DNA from 2 places in the Candidatus Enterococcus mangumiae genome. Region 1 is predicted to be linked to the other one. Evidence: a T-box and tRNA genes for the amino acid it is inferred to sense, from the RefSeq annotation. Region 1 holds a T-box; the other holds one or more tRNA genes.
The links. The T-box of region 1 lies ahead of tyrS (tyrosine--tRNA ligase). A T-box ahead of a tRNA ligase gene usually reads a tRNA of that ligase, here a tRNA-Tyr.

Region 1 (9,289 bases):
TGGAATAGACCTTTTACAAGGCAAAAAATTACTAAATTCTAATCAACTACTTTGGCCAAAAAGTAGCGTTTTTTCCCTTTTCTGATCACTACGAATTTACCATCAAATTCTGTAGCTGGATCAATGACAAAATTTAAATCGGTTACGCGATCACCGTTAATACTTATAGCTCCGTTCGATACATCTTCACGTGCTTGACGTTTTGATGGCTCGATTTTTGTGGAAACAAGCAATTCCACGATATTTTCAGGGGTACTTGAAATCTCGACATTCGGCATATTTCCAAAGCCTTGTTCGATTTCTGAAGCGTTTAGTTCTTTGATATTTCCAGAGAATAATGCAGCTGTGATTTTTTGCGCTTCTTGCAAATCTTCTTCGCTGTGGACAAAACGTGTCACTTCTTCGGCTAAACGGCGTTGTGCCTCACGTTTCTCAGGTTCTGTCTCCACTTTTTTCGCTAATTCATTGATTTCTTCTTGTGATAAGAAAGTGAAGAATTTCAAGTATTTTACAACATCACGATCATCTTGGTTCAACCAGAATTGGTAGAATTCGTAAGGTGATGTTTTTTCAGGATCTAGCCAGATCGCACCGCCGGCAGTTTTCCCAAACTTCGTGCCATCCGCTTTTAGCATCAATGGGATCGTCAATCCAAAGGCTTCTGCTTCTGGTCCTTCCAATTTACGGATCAAATCTAAACCAGCAGTGATGTTCCCCCATTGGTCAGCTCCACCGATCTGTAACTGCACGTCGTACGTTCTGTGCAAGTGTAAGAAATCGATCGATTGCAAGATTTGGTAAGTGAATTCTGTGAATGAAATACCGACTTCCAAACGACTTGCTACGATATCTTTTGCTAACATCGTATTGATGTTGAAGTTTTTTCCGTAGTCTCTTAAAAATTCCAGTAAAGAGATATTTGATAACCAGTCATAGTTATTCACGAATGTGATATTTGCATCTTTCCCAAACAATTTACGCATTTGGTTCGATAAAGCATCTACATTGTGCTGTACTTGTTCCATCGTTTGTAACACACGTTCGCTCGTACGGCCACTTGGGTCACCGATGGTTCCAGTTCCCCCACCGATCAAGATATATGGATGATGTCCTGCTAATTGGAATCTTTTCATCATCATAAATGGGATCAAATGACCAATATGCATCGAATCGCCTGTTGGATCAACCCCGCAATAAAGGGAAATACTCTTTTCTTCAACAAGTTCACGAAGTCTTTCTTCGTTCGTTTGTTGGTTAATGGCATCACGCCACGTTAATTCATCAATAATATTCATCGAATCACCCTCCATAATTTTTTATCAAAGCAGAAGATCTGCTCGTTGTTTGATTGAATAAAAAAAGTCCCTTGACTAATCAGTCAAGGGACGAAAATTCGCGGTACCACCCAAATTATATGTTTGCTTCCAAAACATATCTCTCAAACATTTAACGCTGTCGCGTGGCATCAAGCCATAGACTCCTAAAATGTAATTCGCGTTAAAGCATGTACTAGTTCGCAGCAACCACTAGTTTTCTGAAACATTGGCTTTAATCACTACTTCGTTTTATTCATCGTCTAATTCTTTATTCATCTATCTATTATCTTAGAACGCACTGTTTTTTTTGTCAACCAAAAAATTTTTTGATTTTTCAAACTAAAAAAAATGAGACACGGGCATACTTGTTGAATGGATAAAAACCTTGATCCTCGCATCAGGGATGAATGATCCATTATTTCTGTCTGCATTGCTAAGCAGCGATTTTTCTGTGGGTGCCACTTTTTCTTTAATTCTATAATTATCGTTTCGTCGATAACTCGAACAGCTGTTATATTGTACTTGTTATACAATTATTTTTTAGAAAGAAGGTAAAAAAATGAAATCCATTGTTTTGAAAACCGCATTATCCGCTGGTATTTTTTTGTGTGCAATCTCTTGCTTGGGTGTCTCTCAACCTGTCGGTGCTGTACAAATGCAGCCAACAGTTAGCGACACAGATTTTATCGGAGCTTATGCGATCAGTGCATCTAATGTTGAATTAGCAGTAGGCGAAACATCTAATGAACAGATTTTAATCGCCTCTCATGCACGGATCACCAATTCGATTGGCGTAGAGATCACGCCAATCATCAAAACAAGTAATGTACAAGATCGTCCTGGTATCTACCGAGTGACGATCGGCACGACGAACATCTCTTCAGTAGAAAAAGTAATCACTGTCACAGTAGGCGACACTCTTGAAGATTGCCCGAGTTACGGTATTTATCAATTAACTGCTGAAGACGCAACTGTTCCTGTCGAGAACACAGACGAAGCGTCGATTCTTCAAGCAGCAAAAGCTCAAGCAACGACATCTTCCGGATATCCAGTAGACGTTGTTATCAAGAAATCAAATGTAGTGAGCAATACCCCCGGTACGTATCAAATCGTTTTAGGAATCAAAGAAGAACCAAAAATCCGTAAAACGATCCAAGTCACCGTGACAGACAATAAAGGCGAGGAGGAGGAGGAAGATCTTTACTTTGTTTACGCCTCTGACGCTACTGTCTCGATCGACCAACTAGACCAACAATCCCTGATCAGCATGACAAACGCCAAGGCAACTGATATTTTAGGGAATCCCTTGCCTGTAGAAATCAAATATTCCACGATCAAATTTGAACCAGGAAATTATACGGTTACTTTCGGTCTAAAAGGTGACTCAACATTCGTTACTAAAACTGTTAATATTACAGTCACTTCTGACAATTATGTTCCTTCCATGTTTTTCCTACAAGCATTCGATGCTACTGTTCAGTTGGGTGAAACGGATGACTCATCGTTGATCCAAGCAACTGGCGCAACTGCGACAACTATCCTTGGTCAAAAAGCGAACGTCTACGTGAAACGTTCCACGATTGAAGCAAACAAAACCGGCAATTTCGCTGTGACTTTTGGTGTAACAGAAGATCCAAGAGTTGAAAAAACGGTAACGGTCTCCGTCGTGAATGAAATCAACCGTCCAGGAATAGGTGGCGGCACTGGGAATATTTAGGTATCAGCAACTAGTTTAACAATCAGAGGATCGGACATAATCCATAAATGGTCTCTGCTAAAAATCGCCTTCAAAACGTAAAAATTAGTTTTGAAGGCGATCTTTTTGTATCGAACATTCTAGTGAATTTTTCCTCCCATAAAGATAAAAAGAGCAGCTGAGACAAAAGTAAAATTCACTTTTGACGTATACTTCAAAACCGAATAAACGGTGGGAGCAGAAGTAACCTCTTAGAAAGAGCACACTCTTTCCTATTCAAATTTTATTACTCTAAGTCGTGATCTTGTACTTTTTCTTTTGCAATGAATTGTTCTTGTCGTTTTTCTTCCTTAGCCATTTGTTCAAAGGCATACTTCGTTAACCCTTTAACGTTTTGTTCAGCTAATAACTCCAAATATTGGCCCTTATCTTCCGTTTGAATCACTAAAGGCGGAAATCCCTCTTTTAGTAAAGAATAATTCATGATTAATCGGCCGGCGCGACCATTCCCATCACTAAATGGGTGTATACGTTCAAACTGGATGTGAGAATCTAAAATTGCTTCAAGTTGTTCACCTTCGGTCGTTGCAGTATCTAAACGATAATTCAGATTATCAACAAGTTGTTGCATTAACAACGGCGTTTCCTGCGGTGAAGCTGTGTTAAAATCTGCACCTAATATTGCATTTTCATTCGATTTGAATCGACCACGATCAACAATCAGTTTATCCATCAACCGTTCATGGATATCCTTGATCAAAGATACTGATAACTTTTCTTTTTCTTGTACTTTTTCAAGCATTAACGCAAAAGCACCTCTATGGTTCTCAATCTCATACAACTCTCGTAGTGAAGTTCTTTCTGGAACCGTATTATACAAAATGATAGAAACAGTCTGTGGTAACGATATGGTGTTTCCTTCAATAGCACTTGAATGATAAGCGAGTCGTACTAAAATATCATCTAAGTATTCTGAAGGGAATTGTTGGTTATGGAATTGATTACGTGCGATAGAATACTCATCATAAAAATTGTACGTCATTTTCTCACCTCTTACTCTCTTTCTAAGGTACATGTTACTAGCATATATTTTTTTATTTAGGCGAATTTTCTTTTACTCCTGAGTATGACGTTCGCTTTAGCCTATGTCATTTTTTTACTCTAATCATGATCATTGTTACATGTGCATCGTAACAGATGACTTCAAGCCTTACAGTTTTGCTTGTGGTGCTAACTCACTCTCTTTAAATCAAACACCTTCACAGCGGAATTGCAGCACCATACTCAACATCACTGTAATTATAACATTTATTTTGACGGCTTTCGAGTGACCAATGATCACCCTCAGACCGAACGGCATCCATCTTCCAACTAGAGAGGATAGGTGACTTCTGCCTAATTGTGTTAATTTTTAAAACATTTATTTCCAAATGCTAATACCATGACACACAGATTTTCGGGTTCTCCATTTGTTCCAGTCGTTACATTTTCTGAAATCATTATTGACTGAGTTGTATTTGATTCCGTTAATGTTGCTTTCTTTTTTTGACACCACAGGAGAAAAGGAATCATCACAATACTGAAAAAAATCACCTTCAAAACTATTTTTCAAGCTTTGAAGGAGATTTTTATTAACAGAGACGTGTTATGTTTTCTGTCCCATTCTCTTGTTTCTAGTAATTATATCTCGTTAATCCATTACCTCTAATAGTGCAGTAAACAAGATTGCACTAGAAGCCGCACCCGGATCAATATGACCGACTGAACGTTCACCCAAGTATGAGGCACGTCCCTTTTTCGCGATCAATCCCTCGGTGTGTGCTTTTGCTTGTTCGATTATCTCTTTCGTTAGATTCCCTGATTTTAGTGCCTCTGCTACAGGAAACCAAACATCTAACATCGTTTTATCTTCTTGCTCCGCTTTCCCTCTTGTTTTGATTCCGTTAGCTCCTTCAAGAATGAGTTCCCCTAATTGTTCTTGCGAGTCGATACTTTCTAATCCTTTTGTTGCTTTCATCAAGTTCATGAATGCTGTTCCATACAACGGACCAGAAGCACCGCCAACTTTTGAGATCATCGTCATCGAAAACGTCTTGAACGTGTCGCTGATCGTTTCAGGTTGCTCTTTTTGGAAAGCTTCTTCATAAGCAGTTACGCCTCTTGCCATATTATTTCCGTGATCGCCATCACCGATCGGCGTGTCCAAATCACTCAAATAAGCTTTATTTTCTTTGATTTCTTCTGAAAAACGATCAAGCCATGCTTGAATTTCTTTTACCGTCAGTTTCATGTTTATCCACCCTTTACCAAGAGATTGTTTGTACATCACTAGTTAACGCAGTTTGCCAATTTGTGGCCGTTAAATCGATCAGTGTCAGTGACAATCCTTGCATATCTAAGGAAGTCATCAAATCACCGACTTTTTTGAAAGTCACAGATACTTCCGCTTCTTCTAATAAGCCCAACACATCATTGATGAACACAAACTGTTCCATCAACGGTGTTCCGCCCATTCCATTGACTAATACGCCGACTTCTTTCGGCTTTTCTGTATAATCACTTAGGATCTTCGTTACTAATTCTTTCGCTAGTTCTTTTGAAGGTTGCAGCTTTTCTCGACGATAGCCTGGTTCACCATGGATCCCAACACCATATTCGATCTCATCTTCTGCCAATTCAAATCCAGGTTTACCAACTTCTGGAACTGTTGCCGCTTTTAGCGCCACGCCAATCGTTTTGATTGTCGCAACGACTTGATCGCCTAATTCTTTCAATTCAGACAATGAAGCGCCATTTCTAGCTGCATCGCCTAGAATCTTATGCACAAGGATCGTACCGGCTACACCTCGTTTTCCAGCGGTGTACGTGCTATTTTCTACTGCGATATCATCGTCAACAACTACTTGTTCCACTGCGATATCGTCCATTTCTGCCAGATCTTTCGCCATATCAAAATTCAAAATATCGCCAGTATAGTTTTTAACGACCATCAAGACGCCTTCGCCTTGATCTGCTGCTTTGATCGCTGTGTGGATTTGATCGGGGGTAGGAGAAGTAAACACGTCCCCTAAAATCGCCGCACTTAGCATGCCTTCGCCAACAAAACCAGCATGAGCAGGCTCATGACCACTTCCTCCACCAGAAATAAGCCCTACTTGTTTTTGCTCTTGGTTTTTCGCAATGACACGTGAGTCTTCGACACGATGGACCAGCTCAGGATAGCTTTTCACGATCCCCTCTAACATTTCCTCTACGATCATTCCAGGTTCATTCATGATTTTCTTCATACTATTCCCACCCTTTCTTACCAGATTGTTGTGCTTCTTGAATGATTTGTTCGATATCGTCTGTATTTCCAGCAGTGATTGCTGCGGCAAAAGCGCCTTCAACAAAAGGTGCGTCGACGAGTCGATATTTTTCTTGTTGTGCTTCTTCAAGCAGATCTTTCGCTAATTCGGCATTCAAAACCGCACTTCCGATATCAGCAAACACTAAATAGGCATCAGAATCTGGCGATTGATTGATTGCCTCAACGATCTTAGTTGGATCAGAACCGATTTGATCATCTTCGATCCCACCTAGAGAATAAATGGCCACTTCCTCGGATCGTTGCATCTGTTCAATCATTTCTTTGATGCCATCTGTTACTTTTTTGCTATGTGAAAGCAGTAAAATACTTTTCTTCAACTCGTATTCCTCCTTTGCAACATCGATATGTTTTTTTGTAAGGGGTTTCTTTCGTTCTAGTTTTAGTATAGCGCATTCTTATCGGTTAATGAAATAAAGCGATATGAGCAACATCAGTTTTTTTATTATAGTCACAGCTAAAAGTACTATTTCAATTGTAACTTTGCTATACTTTGCTTAAAAGAAAGGAGTGATCAAAATGATCATTACAACAACAGGTAGTGTGGAGCACCGCCCAATCGAGGCGTATCAAGGGATTGTTTTTGGTGAAGTTATCACAGGGATCAACGTTTTAAAAGACATCGGTGCGGGATTTCGCAATGTCTTTGGTGGACGTTCAAAAAGTTATGAAGATGAATTATTAGTTGCTCGAGAAGAAGCTCTTGCAGAATTGGCGCGCCGAGCGGAAGATTTAGGTGCAGATGCTATCATCGGTATGAAAATGGATTATGAAGTATTAGGTAGCGACAATGGTATGTTGATGGTCACATGTAGCGGAACTGCTGTTAAATTGATCTAACGTATTCACGCACTCGCTCTTTCAACGTCGAACAAACAGTGTCAAAAAAGTGATTTTTCAAGAAAATAAGCCGTGAAACCCAAAATTTGAAACATCGCTTTCGGGTCTCTCGGCTTTTTTGCGGACGACTTTTGTCATCACTCTTTATTGTTCATTCGTTTTTTTTACTATTTGTCCAACTACTTCATTTGCTTGGACTGCTGAACGTTTGTCTAGTTGCAACTTATCTATTTCTTGACTATTAGTGAATACGACAAGGATATCTGATTTTTTACCTGCTTTTTCTAACATTTCCAAATCGACTACAGCAATCAATTGTCCTCGTGCTACTTTTTGCCCTTCATTGATAAATAGCGTAAATGGCTCACCTTTCAGCTCAACAGTATTGATTCCCATATGCAACAAGACTTCTGTGCCATTTTCTGTCTTGATGCCAACCGCATGTTTGGTTGAAAAAATATTGATGATCGTACCAGCAACCGGGGTGAATACTTCGGCTGTTTGCGGAATCACTGCGTAGCCATCCCCCATCATTTTTTCGGAAAATACTGGATCAGCCACTTCAGTGATTGGTACTATTTCCCCTTTGGATGGTGCATAGATCACTACCTCTTGATCAAGAAGCTCCTTTACTTCTACTGGTTCTTCTTTTTTCTTAGACACTGGTGTTATTTGCCCCTGTTGCAAGCGTAGCATTTCATCTGCGACAAATTGTACTTGTGTGCCAACGATCACTTGAACGTTGGTTTTATCGATGATTTTCATCCCAGGGACACCTGTCTGTTTGATTTTATCTGCATCGATCATTCCTGTATCTTGGACTTGTAACCTCAATCGTGTCGTACAGTTATCGATGACGGCAACATTTTCACTACCGCCTAAACCTTCATAAATCTTACTTGCTAGATGAGTAAAGTCATTTTCACTAGGAGCTAAATCTGGCGTTTCTTCTCCAAGAGAGGCTTCTCTTCCAGGCGTCATCAAGTTGAACTTACTGATTGCAAAGCGGAAACCAAAGTAATAGATCAGTGCAAAAACTATCCCTTGAAGGATCAACATCAGTGGCTGGTTAGCGACTGGATTCTTCAATGACAAAAAGTAATCGACAAAACCGGCACTAAAAGCAAAGCCAGCTGTCCAATGGAAAAAGGCACTGATTGCTAATGAGATACCCGTAAAAATGGCATGGATGACATATAATGGCCATGCGACAAACATAAATGAAAATTCTAAAGGTTCAGTCACGCCTGTGAAGAATGCGGCAAAACCCGCAGCAAGCATCAAGGAAGCAACTTGTTTTTTCTTTTCTGGGCGCGCACTTTGGTAGATAGCGAATGCTCCAGCAGGTAAACCAAACATCATGACTGGGAAAAAGCCCGCTTGATACATACCTGTTTGACCAATCACTGCTGTGCCACTATCTAAAGCTTGTTGGCCTGCTAAAAAATTACCGATATCATTGATTCCTGCCACATCAAACCAAAAAACAGAGTTCAACGCATGATGCAAGCCTGTTGGAATCAACAAACGGTTAAAGAACCCATAAAGGCCCGCACCAACAAAACCTAATTGCGAGATTCCTCGACCGAAGGAAACAAGCACATCGTAAACACTCGGCCAAATAAATAATAAAACAACAGAAATCACTAACATACTTAAAGCCGACATGATCGGCACTAATCGTTTGCCACTAAAAAATGATAAAGCCATCGGTAGTTTCACTTGACTAAATCGGTTATACATCGCAGCAGCTACTAGACCGGCGACGATCCCTACAAATACATTGTTGTCCATTGTATTGAAAGCTGGATTGACTTCAGTTATATCTCCTAACTGTAATAAACCTTGTACTGAATCTGCAGATAAAACAGTTTGTGGTATCAAGTAAGCGACCAATCCCGCCAAAGCAGCTGAACCGTCTTTATCTTTTGACATACCTAATGCCAAACCCACCGCAAATAATAAGGCAAGGTGGTTAAGAATCGCCAATCCCGCATTCATCAAGAAAGTCGTTCCTACATTACTGATACCTACCCCTACTAACCAGTTGGCAATCCCAACAAGTAAAGA
Region 2 (9,289 bases), 650 kb from region 1:
TAATAATTGCATCAAAAAGCGCTTTTTCATTATCTATCCCTTCATTGGCTGATCATTCTTACCCCAAAATTCAATTTGCGTTAGTGCCGGAAACGGTGATGGATCTTCTGCTTGGATCAACTTACAAAAACGTACAGTTCTGGTCTTTTTCTGAGCAAATGAAAAATGTTGTGGATGAGCAGTTTTCTCTGTTGCAAATGTTTCACTTGTACCATCGTCAAACTCGATCGTTACATTCGTCCAGTAACTATCATGCGGAAAATCTGCACGCCATGTGAAAACAACTTTATCCAACTGGACATCTCGCCCAAAATCGATCGTCAAAGCTGCATCAGCTTGCTGATTGATCCCCCAAGATTGAAACGGATATGAGCCATGAGAGTGATTGGCATAAACACCATCGATTGCGTTGCAAGCAAAGAAAGTTGCATCATTCCTCGTTTCCACATTCGCACTTGCATGAGGATAAGCCCCAGATTCTTCTTTTTGATCATGCGGATTCAGCGCTAAATTACGATACATTTTGACCTCATCCTCAGAAGCACAGCGAACACTGATGTAATGACGTCCTCCAGAAAAACGAGTCTCCGGTCTAGCTTTGATACGATTCGACTGAAACGAAACTTCATACGTCCATTTATTTTCTGGTAAATACACAAGCGAAGGTTCTAAAGTTTCATCTAATTTAACCCATAAATAACTCCCTGACTCTTCCGTTTCAACAACGATCTGATCCCCTTCTTGGTACTCAAATTTTCTCATGGACAAATGCACAAAATTTTCCGCAGATTCCACCAGGTCTTTCTCGATCTCCTCTTCTCCTTGAAGATGCTTTCTTGGCACACCCTCATTATCATAAATTGCGACTGTTAACTTGGTCATTTTCTACCTCCTACGAGCATTTTTATCTATTATAACGTGACTAGCAAGAAAAGAAAACGATTTATTTTACTAAATATTTAGTAATTTAATTGAAACACATGAAAGAAGCGTTTTGACCTCAATAATAAGATAGAGAATTGAAAATCGTTTTTCATAATATCCATTTCAGGAGCCACACGTTAGCTAATGAGCCAAGCCCTTCATATCTTTCCATTTTTTAAACACCAATTACTCTTTTAAAAAAAGCTAGTATCCCAGTACCTTTTCAATCGGATGGAACTTTACTATTTATCGCCCTGAGAATATTCTTTTATTTCGAAAAATTAGATAAAAACAAATAAATAACCCTTAAAAACTAATTAAAATCACATTTATCTAATTATCACTTTTATAAACTATAATAGAAAACGTATTCAACATAACGTTTTTTCATATTAAAATAATATATCTTACTAAATTAAAACTAAATTATATTGCAAATACATACTGATAATCATGGAAAAAGGAATAGTATATATAGCAAAATCATCAAAAAATATTTGATTTGCAAAAAAGTTAAATAAAAATGTGAAAATAATGATAAAAACATTGATTAAATTTTAAATAACGAATACACTAATAGTAATAACTAAATTCTTATTTAAAAAAAATGTAATTATTTTTTCTCCTATCATTGTCTAAAAAGAAAGGCTGCCAGTATGAATAATTTACCTATGACATTACAATTAGATAATCAATTCAAACGACAGTATAACTTGTTACAGTTTATACGTACGCATCAGAATAAAAATTTAACGCTTAGTGATCTATCTCAGGAATTAGGTACATCAAAGCCAACTTTACGAAAAGATATCGACATTATCAATAGTTCTTTGCCTACGAACGATTTTCAATTAACCTACAATGACCAAGGTTTCTTACAAATCACTCAACAAGAAATCTCTGTCGATTCAGTGATCACTCGGTTAGCAAAAGACACGACGATTTATCGTATGATGGATTTATTGCTCCATGATAAAGCCTACACTACAGAAGAATTATCCGAACACTTAATGATTTCTCGCAGCTCGATTTTTAACATTATACGCCATATGAATGAAGTGCTAAAAGAATACCGCGTATCGATCGCAACAGGTCCACTAACCTTTATTGGTAAAGAAGAAGATATTCGCTTTTTACTCTTTTCATTTTATTCTAGTTTTGGCGATAGTCAGATCATTGATTCTGATAGTAATCACCATGCACAAACGATTATTGAACATGGTCGAAAAAGTGGGATCACTTTTCTTCATTTTAGTCATTTTCGTTTCACTCTTTGGTTATCCATCGCTAAAGTAAGAGGGCAAGCTAAAAAATTTTGCCATTTGAAGGAAAGTACAGCCGAATTAGTTAAAAAGAATCGGGGATATCAAGTTATCGAACCATTGATTGCCTTATATTATTCCTCACTATTCAAGCTAGCAATCCCTGAATCAGAATCTTTATGGCTCTATCTCGCCTTTTTACATTGTGTCTCTTACTCAAAATGGCAAGGCTTAGACGAAGAGCGAGTATATGCTTTTCGCCGAGAAGAAAGTGCGCCAGTCGTTGCAGCAGTTCACCGTTTTTTATTACAGGTTTTCCCTAAGCAGATGCTAGATGACGGCTCTTTAGAAAAAATGGAGGCCTTTTTGATCAATACAAGATTACTTTCAAATATGAGTACGTCTTATGAAATGACTTCCGTTACTTTGATTGATTTAATGAAAGAAAAATATCCGGAGATTTATCAGCTTTGGTTTCGCCAATTAGAGCGTTTAAAAGCAAATCCACTATTTGAGTTCACTCATCTTGATCACTTAGCTGCTAGTTTGACTACGTTTCATGCAACGATTTTACGTATAAAATCACAGCAGCCCCTTAGAGTCATTGTAGCGCTGCAAAGCTGTCCATCGATGGATGACTACATCATTCAAGAAGCAGAATTACTCTTCTTGCGACAAATCTCTGTCAAATTTTTGATTGAGCAACCAGTAACTATAAAAGAGATCAACGATCATCAAGCCAGTCTGATCATCTGCAACTATGATTTGCACTTAAATGAAGATTTACCTTGTCCAATCCACCGCCTACCTAATATCCCTTCAAAAGAGGATTGGACGCTTCTAATGGATAAAATCACTTATTTAAATTCAGCTACTTCTACAGCAAACAATACAGGTTATTTTTAGGCACTTTATTTTTATTTATAGAAGAATACCCAGTGAATTATTTTGAGATCTCAAATAATTCACTGGGTATTCTTCGTGGCTCAACTTATTGGTTTGTTTGTATGTATCGATGCCGACAACGTTTGATAAGAAAATACCAACATCCAGGATAAAACAGCACGATCCTGAGATGAGTAGATTTTGAGTTTGAGCACTCTTGTTTTGCTAAAACCCTTTTGTTTTACTTAGATGATCGCCACCCTTGTATCTACTTTGATAGGTTTGATTACATGATTTATTTCCACCATAGATGAATGACCTAAAATACGTTTTACTCTAGATCAATCGACGGATTTTTTCTTTTTTCTATACAGCAATACGTATGGAACTATACAAGCTAAACTATTTAACAAAAGTACAACTATCCGCTTTATTGCGATTAAATATAATGGAACATAATGTAGGCCTTCACCTATCATCTCAAATAAAAGAGTAAAACCAGATTGAGTATACATGAATGTTATCATCAAATTAAATAATACAACAACCGTATAAGCAATTAGTGAAGTGAGCTTGATCCATTTGTTGTGATTTCCTAAAAATAGTAAGCTTATCAATCCACCAACTATTGTTATAATAGTAGCAAATAGCAGTATATTATCAATAAAATGCATAATACTATCATACTTAACTAGATTTTCAATTGATAAAACTAGCAGTAAGAATATTGTTGGAATGATCGAGATGACTACAGCACTCTTCTGATAACCTAATCCACCTTTAGTCCAATTACTCACTTTTAGAATTTTTATATCTTTGACTATTCGATATAAACTAACGACTGTTCTCTCCTCATCAAGTATGTATATGTGATTCGCCAAAATCATGAATATTAGTGATAAAATATAATAGATGATCAACAATCCGATAGTAACAAACTTTAAAGGAACATTTGCTGGCCTTGAATTTACGCTCCCTTCATCTAAGTAGATAATAGCTGGAGAGTTGATTAATACGATAATCCAAAGTAGTACTGTCCCAGTACTCATATTGAAAAAGAACATAGATTTTGACTTTAAATTCTTTTGATAAGGTAATAGTAGATTTAACCATGGCAGTAAGAATACAAGCAAATACAACCCGAATGACAAGTAAACAAACCAAAAATATGCTCCACTCAATAAATAAAATTGAGCCACCTGAGCGGTTCCAAGAGCAAGAATAGCAGTTGAACCTAAAGCAACAACGATTCTCCAGCTTTTTTTTAGATCAAATTTTTTATGTATCCCCTCAAGTACATCATATATATGTATTTTTATGATAATATCGTGTAAAACCATAGTAATGATCCATTGCACTATAGCGATACATAGATAAACAATGGGGAGCAACCACACTAAAACTAAAAAAATTTCATCATCTCCTTTATTAATAGCTTTTCTCTAGCTTGTTTAGTAACATTTAGCCATCAATTGTACTCAATTTTGAATAAATGAAATAAAGTATATAAATACCTAAAAACACCAACTAGATACTCGCTCTTGATAAATAAGAACTGTTTATATGTATGATTTTAAATGAGTTTCCACTAGTTGTAAACACTATACTATTTTGTACTCCCATTGATTCGATGAATGGTTCAAACTGACTTTCACTATATATAGATGCTAGGAATGTCTAAGGTTCGATGTCGTGTAAAACGTGCCCCAGATAACTGTTTTTTTCGGCTCTTTGAAACAGCCAGCATCACTCCGAAAAGTTATCAATCAGAAATTATTTTTTCGTTTTGGCTACTAGCCACTGTAGCAAACCAGGTTCTTTTCATCAAGCAGATGGTTTTCTGCGCCCACAGAAGAATCACTGATTTTCTTCAAGTTACTCCACTTTCTCCATTAGAGAGTAATTTCCCGCTTGTTCTTTCTATCCTACAAACTTGAAATCTAGACTTTTATCCTTAGAAATACACATGGCGTACGCTTGCTTCTTGGTGGGATTTCTGACTAAACCAATAGCTTTAGATAGTTTTCTTCCTAATTACGTTAAAAAGAGAATAACAGAAGATTAAGTAAAATTGAAGCCCACTTCTTTCTCCTATAATAGAGATACAACTTTTACATGGTATTACAACATAGGTACTATCATTTGGATATAAAAAAAGAACCTCTTAATGTAAGATATACCTACACTAAAAGGTTATTGTGATACCGGCGGCCGGGGTCGAACCGGCACGATCGTGAGATCACTGGATTTTGAGTCCAGCGCGTCTGCCAATTCCGCCACGCCGGCAAATAGATGAAACTGGGGTAGCTGGATTCGAACCAACGCATGAGGGAGTCAAAGTCCCTTGCCTTACCGCTTGGCTATACCCCAATGAAAAAGGGCGAATGATGGGAATCGAACCCACGAGTGTCGGAGCCACAATCCGATGCGTTAACCACTTCGCCACATCCGCCATGATAAAATAATCTGTTATTTAATTTGCGAATAAAAAACTAAGATGTGGTCATCTTAGTTAATACCGGCGGCCGGGGTCGAACCGGCACGCCCTCAACGGGCACTGGATTTTGAGTCCAGCGCGTCTGCCAATTCCGCCACGCCGGCAATGTAATTAGTACTAAGGCGGTAACCGGATTTGAACCGGTGATGAAGGTTTTGCAGACCTCTGCCTTACCACTTGGCTATACCGCCATTATACTATTTTTAGCTATAAATTAATATTTATAGGACTGGGGTAGCTGGATTCGAACCAACGCATGAGGGAGTCAAAGTCCCTTGCCTTACCGCTTGGCTATACCCCAATGAAAAAAGGCGAATGATGGGAATCGAACCCACGAATGTCGGAGCCACAATCCGATGCGTTAACCACTTCGCCACATCCGCCATGGCAGGGGCAGCAGGAATTGAACCCACACTAACGGTTTTGGAGACCGCTGTTCTACCTTTAAACTATGCCCCTATAAAATGGAGGAGAGTGGATTCGAACCACTGAACCCTAAGGAACGGATTTACAGTCCGTCGCGTTTAGCCACTTCGCTACTCCTCCATGGTGGCGCGGGACAGAATCGAACTGCCGACACACGGAGCTTCAATCCGTTGCTCTACCAACTGAGCTACCGCGCCATAAAGAATAAATTAATAAATTGTTTGTTAATTGAATAGAAATGACGGTCCCGACGGGAATCGAACCCGCGATCTCCTGCGTGACAGGCAGGCATGTTAACCCCTACACCACGGAACCAAATCATTATGGAGGTTAACGGGATCGAACCGCTGACCCTCTGCTTGTAAGGCAGATGCTCTCCCAGCTGAGCTAAACCTCCAATGTATCCAATTAATGACCCGTACGGGATTCGAACCCGTGTTACCGCCGTGAAAGGGCGGTGTCTTAACCGCTTGACCAACGGGCCAGTAAAAAATCAATTACGGAGAGTAAGGGATTCGAACCCTTGAGACAGTTTGCACCATCTACATGATTTCCAATCATGCTCCTTCGGCCTCTCGGACAACTCTCCAGAGTGAAAGAAGCTCATTACTCTTCTCATAAATGAGAACTCCGGCAGTAGGACTCGAACCTACGACATCATGATTAACAGTCATGCGCTACTACCAACTGAGCTATGCCGGAATAATAATACCAGCGTGGCGGCGTCCTACTCTCACAAGGGGCAACCCCTCACTACAATCGGCGCTAAGAAGCTTAACTTCTGTGTTCGGCATGGTTACAGGTGTATCCTTCTCGCCATCGCCACCACACTTGGTGTTATCTATTTTTGAGTAAATCTTGTTCACTCAAAACTGGATTTGAAGTATCAGTAAGAAACTCTCCGAGTTTTTCATTTTATTTTGGTTAAGTCCTCGATCGATTAGTATCAGTCCGCTCCATACATCACTGTACTTCCACTTCTGACCTATCTACCTGATCATCTCTCAGGGATCTTACTTTCTTAAAGAAATGGGAAATCTCATCTTGAGGTGGGCTTCACACTTAGATGCTTTCAGCGTTTATCCCTTCCCTACATAGCTACCCAGCAATGCCCTTGGCAGAACAACTGGTACACCAGCGGTAAGTCCATCCCGGTCCTCTCGTACTAAGGACAGCTCCTCTCAAATTTCCAACGCCCGCGACGGATAGGGACCGAACTGTCTCACGACGTTCTGAACCCAGCTCGCGTGCCGCTTTAATGGGCGAACAGCCCAACCCTTGGGACCGACTACAGCCCCAGGATGCGACGAGCCGACATCGAGGTGCCAAACCTCCCCGTCGATGTGGACTCTTGGGGGAGATAAGCCTGTTATCCCCAGGGTAGCTTTTATCCGTTGAGCGATGGCCCTTCCATGCGGAACCACCGGATCACTAAGCCCGACTTTCGTCCCTGCTCGACTTGTAGGTCTCGCAGTCAAGCTCCCTTCTGCCTTTACACTCTTCGAATGATTTCCAACCATTCTGAGGGAACCTTTGGGCGCCTCCGTTACTCTTTAGGAGGCGACCGCCCCAGTCAAACTGCCCATCTGACACTGTCTCCCACCACGATCAGTGGTGCGGGTTAGAGTGGCCATAACGCAGGGGTAGTATCCCACCAGCGCCTCCATCGAAACTAGCGTTCCGATTTCTACGGCTCCTACCTATCCTGTACATGCGGTACAGACACTCAATATCAAACTACAGTAAAGCTCCATGGGGTCTTTCCGTCCTGTCGCGGGTAACCTGCATCTTCACAGGTACTAAAATTTCACCGAGTCTCTCGTTGAGACAGTGCCCAAATCGTTACGCCTTTCGTGCGGGTCGGAACTTACCCGACAAGGAATTTCGCTACCTTAGGACCGTTATAGTTACGGCCGCCGTTTACTGGGGCTTCAATTCGTACCTTCGCTTACGCTAAGCACTCCTCTTAACCTTCCAGCACCGGGCAGGCGTCAGCCCCTATACTTCATCTTACGATTTTGCAGAGACCTGTGTTTTTGATAAACAGTCGCTTGGGCCTATTCACTGCGGCTGATCTGACGATCAGCACCCCTTCTCCCGAAGTTACGGGGTCATTTTGCCGAGTTCCTTAACGAGAGTTCTCTCGCTCACCTTAGGATTCTCTCCTCGACTACCTGTGTCGGTTTGCGGTACGGGTCGTTGTTTTCTCACTAGAAGCTTTTCTCGGCAGTGTGACGTCAGGAACTTCGGTACTATTATTTCCCTCCCCATCACAGCTTGTCCTTAAAGTTAGAAGCATTTGACTCCTATCAAGACTTACTGCTTGGACAGACATTTCCGATCGTCTGCATTCCTTAGCCTCCTGCGTCCCTCCATTGCTCAAACAAAAACAACGAGTACAGGAATATCAACCTGTTGTCCATCGCCTACGCCTGTCGGCCTCGGCTTAGGTCCCGACTAACCCTGGGCGGACGAGCCTTCCCCAGGAAACCTTAGTCATTCGGTGGACAGGATTCTCACCTGTCTTTCGCTACTCATACCGGCATTCTCACTTCTAAGCGCTCCAGCAGTCCTCACGATCTACCTTCAACGCCCTTAGAACGCTCTCCTACCAATGCACCTAATGGTGCACTCCACAGCTTCGGTAATATGTTTAGCCCCGGTACATTTTCGGCGCAGGGTCACTCGACTAGTGAGCTATTACGCACTCTTTAAATGGTGGCTGCTTCTAAGCCAACATCCTAGTTGTCTGTGCAACCCCACATCCTTTTCCACTTAACATATATTTTGGGACCTTAGCTGGTGGTCTGGGCTGTTTCCCTTTCGACTATGGATCTTATCACTCACAGTCTGACTCCCGGATATGAATGAATGGCATTCGGAGTTTATCTGAATTCGGTAACCCGAGATGGGCCCCTAGTCCAAACAGTGCTCTACCTCCATCATTCTCAAATCCGAGGCTAGCCCTAAAGCTATTTCGGAGAGAACCAGCTATCTCCAAGTTCGTTTGGAATTTCTCCGCTACCCACACCTCATCCCCGCACTTTTCAACGTACGTGGGTTCGGTCCTCCAGTGCGTTTTACCGCACCTTCAACCTGGACATGGGTAGATCACATGGTTTCGGGTCTACGACTACATACTCAAACGCCCTATTCAGACTCGCTTTCGCTGCGGCTCCGTCTCTTCAACTTAACCTCGCATGCAATCGTAACTCGCCGGTTCATTCTACAAAAGGCACGCCATCACCCATTAACGGGCTTTGACTTGTTGTAGGCACACGGTTTCAGGTTCTAT

Region 2: it has a tRNA-Tyr gene. The T-box ahead of tyrS (tyrosine--tRNA ligase) is inferred to sense a tRNA for this amino acid. The anticodon was not compared.

What each region holds. Positions count from the first base shown of each region.
Region 1 is NZ_CP147250.1:1,672,974-1,682,262, reverse strand. It holds gene tyrS (tyrosine--tRNA ligase) at 39-1,295, opposite strand; T-box leader at 1,379-1,582, opposite strand; gene DOK79_RS08115 (hypothetical protein) at 1,876-3,033, shown strand; gene DOK79_RS08110 (Fic family protein) at 3,299-4,054, opposite strand; gene dhaL (dihydroxyacetone kinase subunit DhaL) at 4,703-5,302, opposite strand; gene dhaK (dihydroxyacetone kinase subunit DhaK) at 5,316-6,299, opposite strand; gene dhaM (dihydroxyacetone kinase phosphoryl donor subunit DhaM) at 6,301-6,699, opposite strand; gene DOK79_RS08090 (heavy metal-binding domain-containing protein) at 6,899-7,219, shown strand; gene nagE (N-acetylglucosamine-specific PTS transporter subunit IIBC) at 7,364-9,289, opposite strand, start outside.
Region 2 is NZ_CP147250.1:2,323,975-2,333,263, reverse strand. It holds gene DOK79_RS11170 (heparinase II/III family protein) at 1-30, opposite strand, end outside; gene DOK79_RS11165 (discoidin domain-containing protein) at 34-882, opposite strand; gene DOK79_RS11160 (helix-turn-helix domain-containing protein) at 1,581-3,092, shown strand; gene DOK79_RS11155 (hypothetical protein) at 3,413-4,411, opposite strand; tRNA gene DOK79_RS11150 (tRNA-Leu) at 5,274-5,357, opposite strand; tRNA gene DOK79_RS11145 (tRNA-Gln) at 5,370-5,441, opposite strand; tRNA gene DOK79_RS11140 (tRNA-His) at 5,451-5,523, opposite strand; tRNA gene DOK79_RS11135 (tRNA-Leu) at 5,588-5,672, opposite strand; tRNA gene DOK79_RS11130 (tRNA-Cys) at 5,689-5,759, opposite strand; tRNA gene DOK79_RS11125 (tRNA-Gln) at 5,798-5,869, opposite strand; tRNA gene DOK79_RS11120 (tRNA-His) at 5,879-5,951, opposite strand; tRNA gene DOK79_RS11115 (tRNA-Trp) at 5,954-6,027, opposite strand; tRNA gene DOK79_RS11110 (tRNA-Tyr) at 6,034-6,114, opposite strand; tRNA gene DOK79_RS11105 (tRNA-Phe) at 6,116-6,191, opposite strand; tRNA gene DOK79_RS11100 (tRNA-Asp) at 6,237-6,309, opposite strand; tRNA gene DOK79_RS11095 (tRNA-Val) at 6,319-6,391, opposite strand; tRNA gene DOK79_RS11090 (tRNA-Glu) at 6,407-6,478, opposite strand; tRNA gene DOK79_RS11085 (tRNA-Ser) at 6,495-6,583, opposite strand; tRNA gene DOK79_RS11080 (tRNA-Asn) at 6,623-6,696, opposite strand; rRNA gene rrf (5S ribosomal RNA) at 6,709-6,824, opposite strand; rRNA gene DOK79_RS11070 (23S ribosomal RNA) at 6,915-9,289, opposite strand, start outside.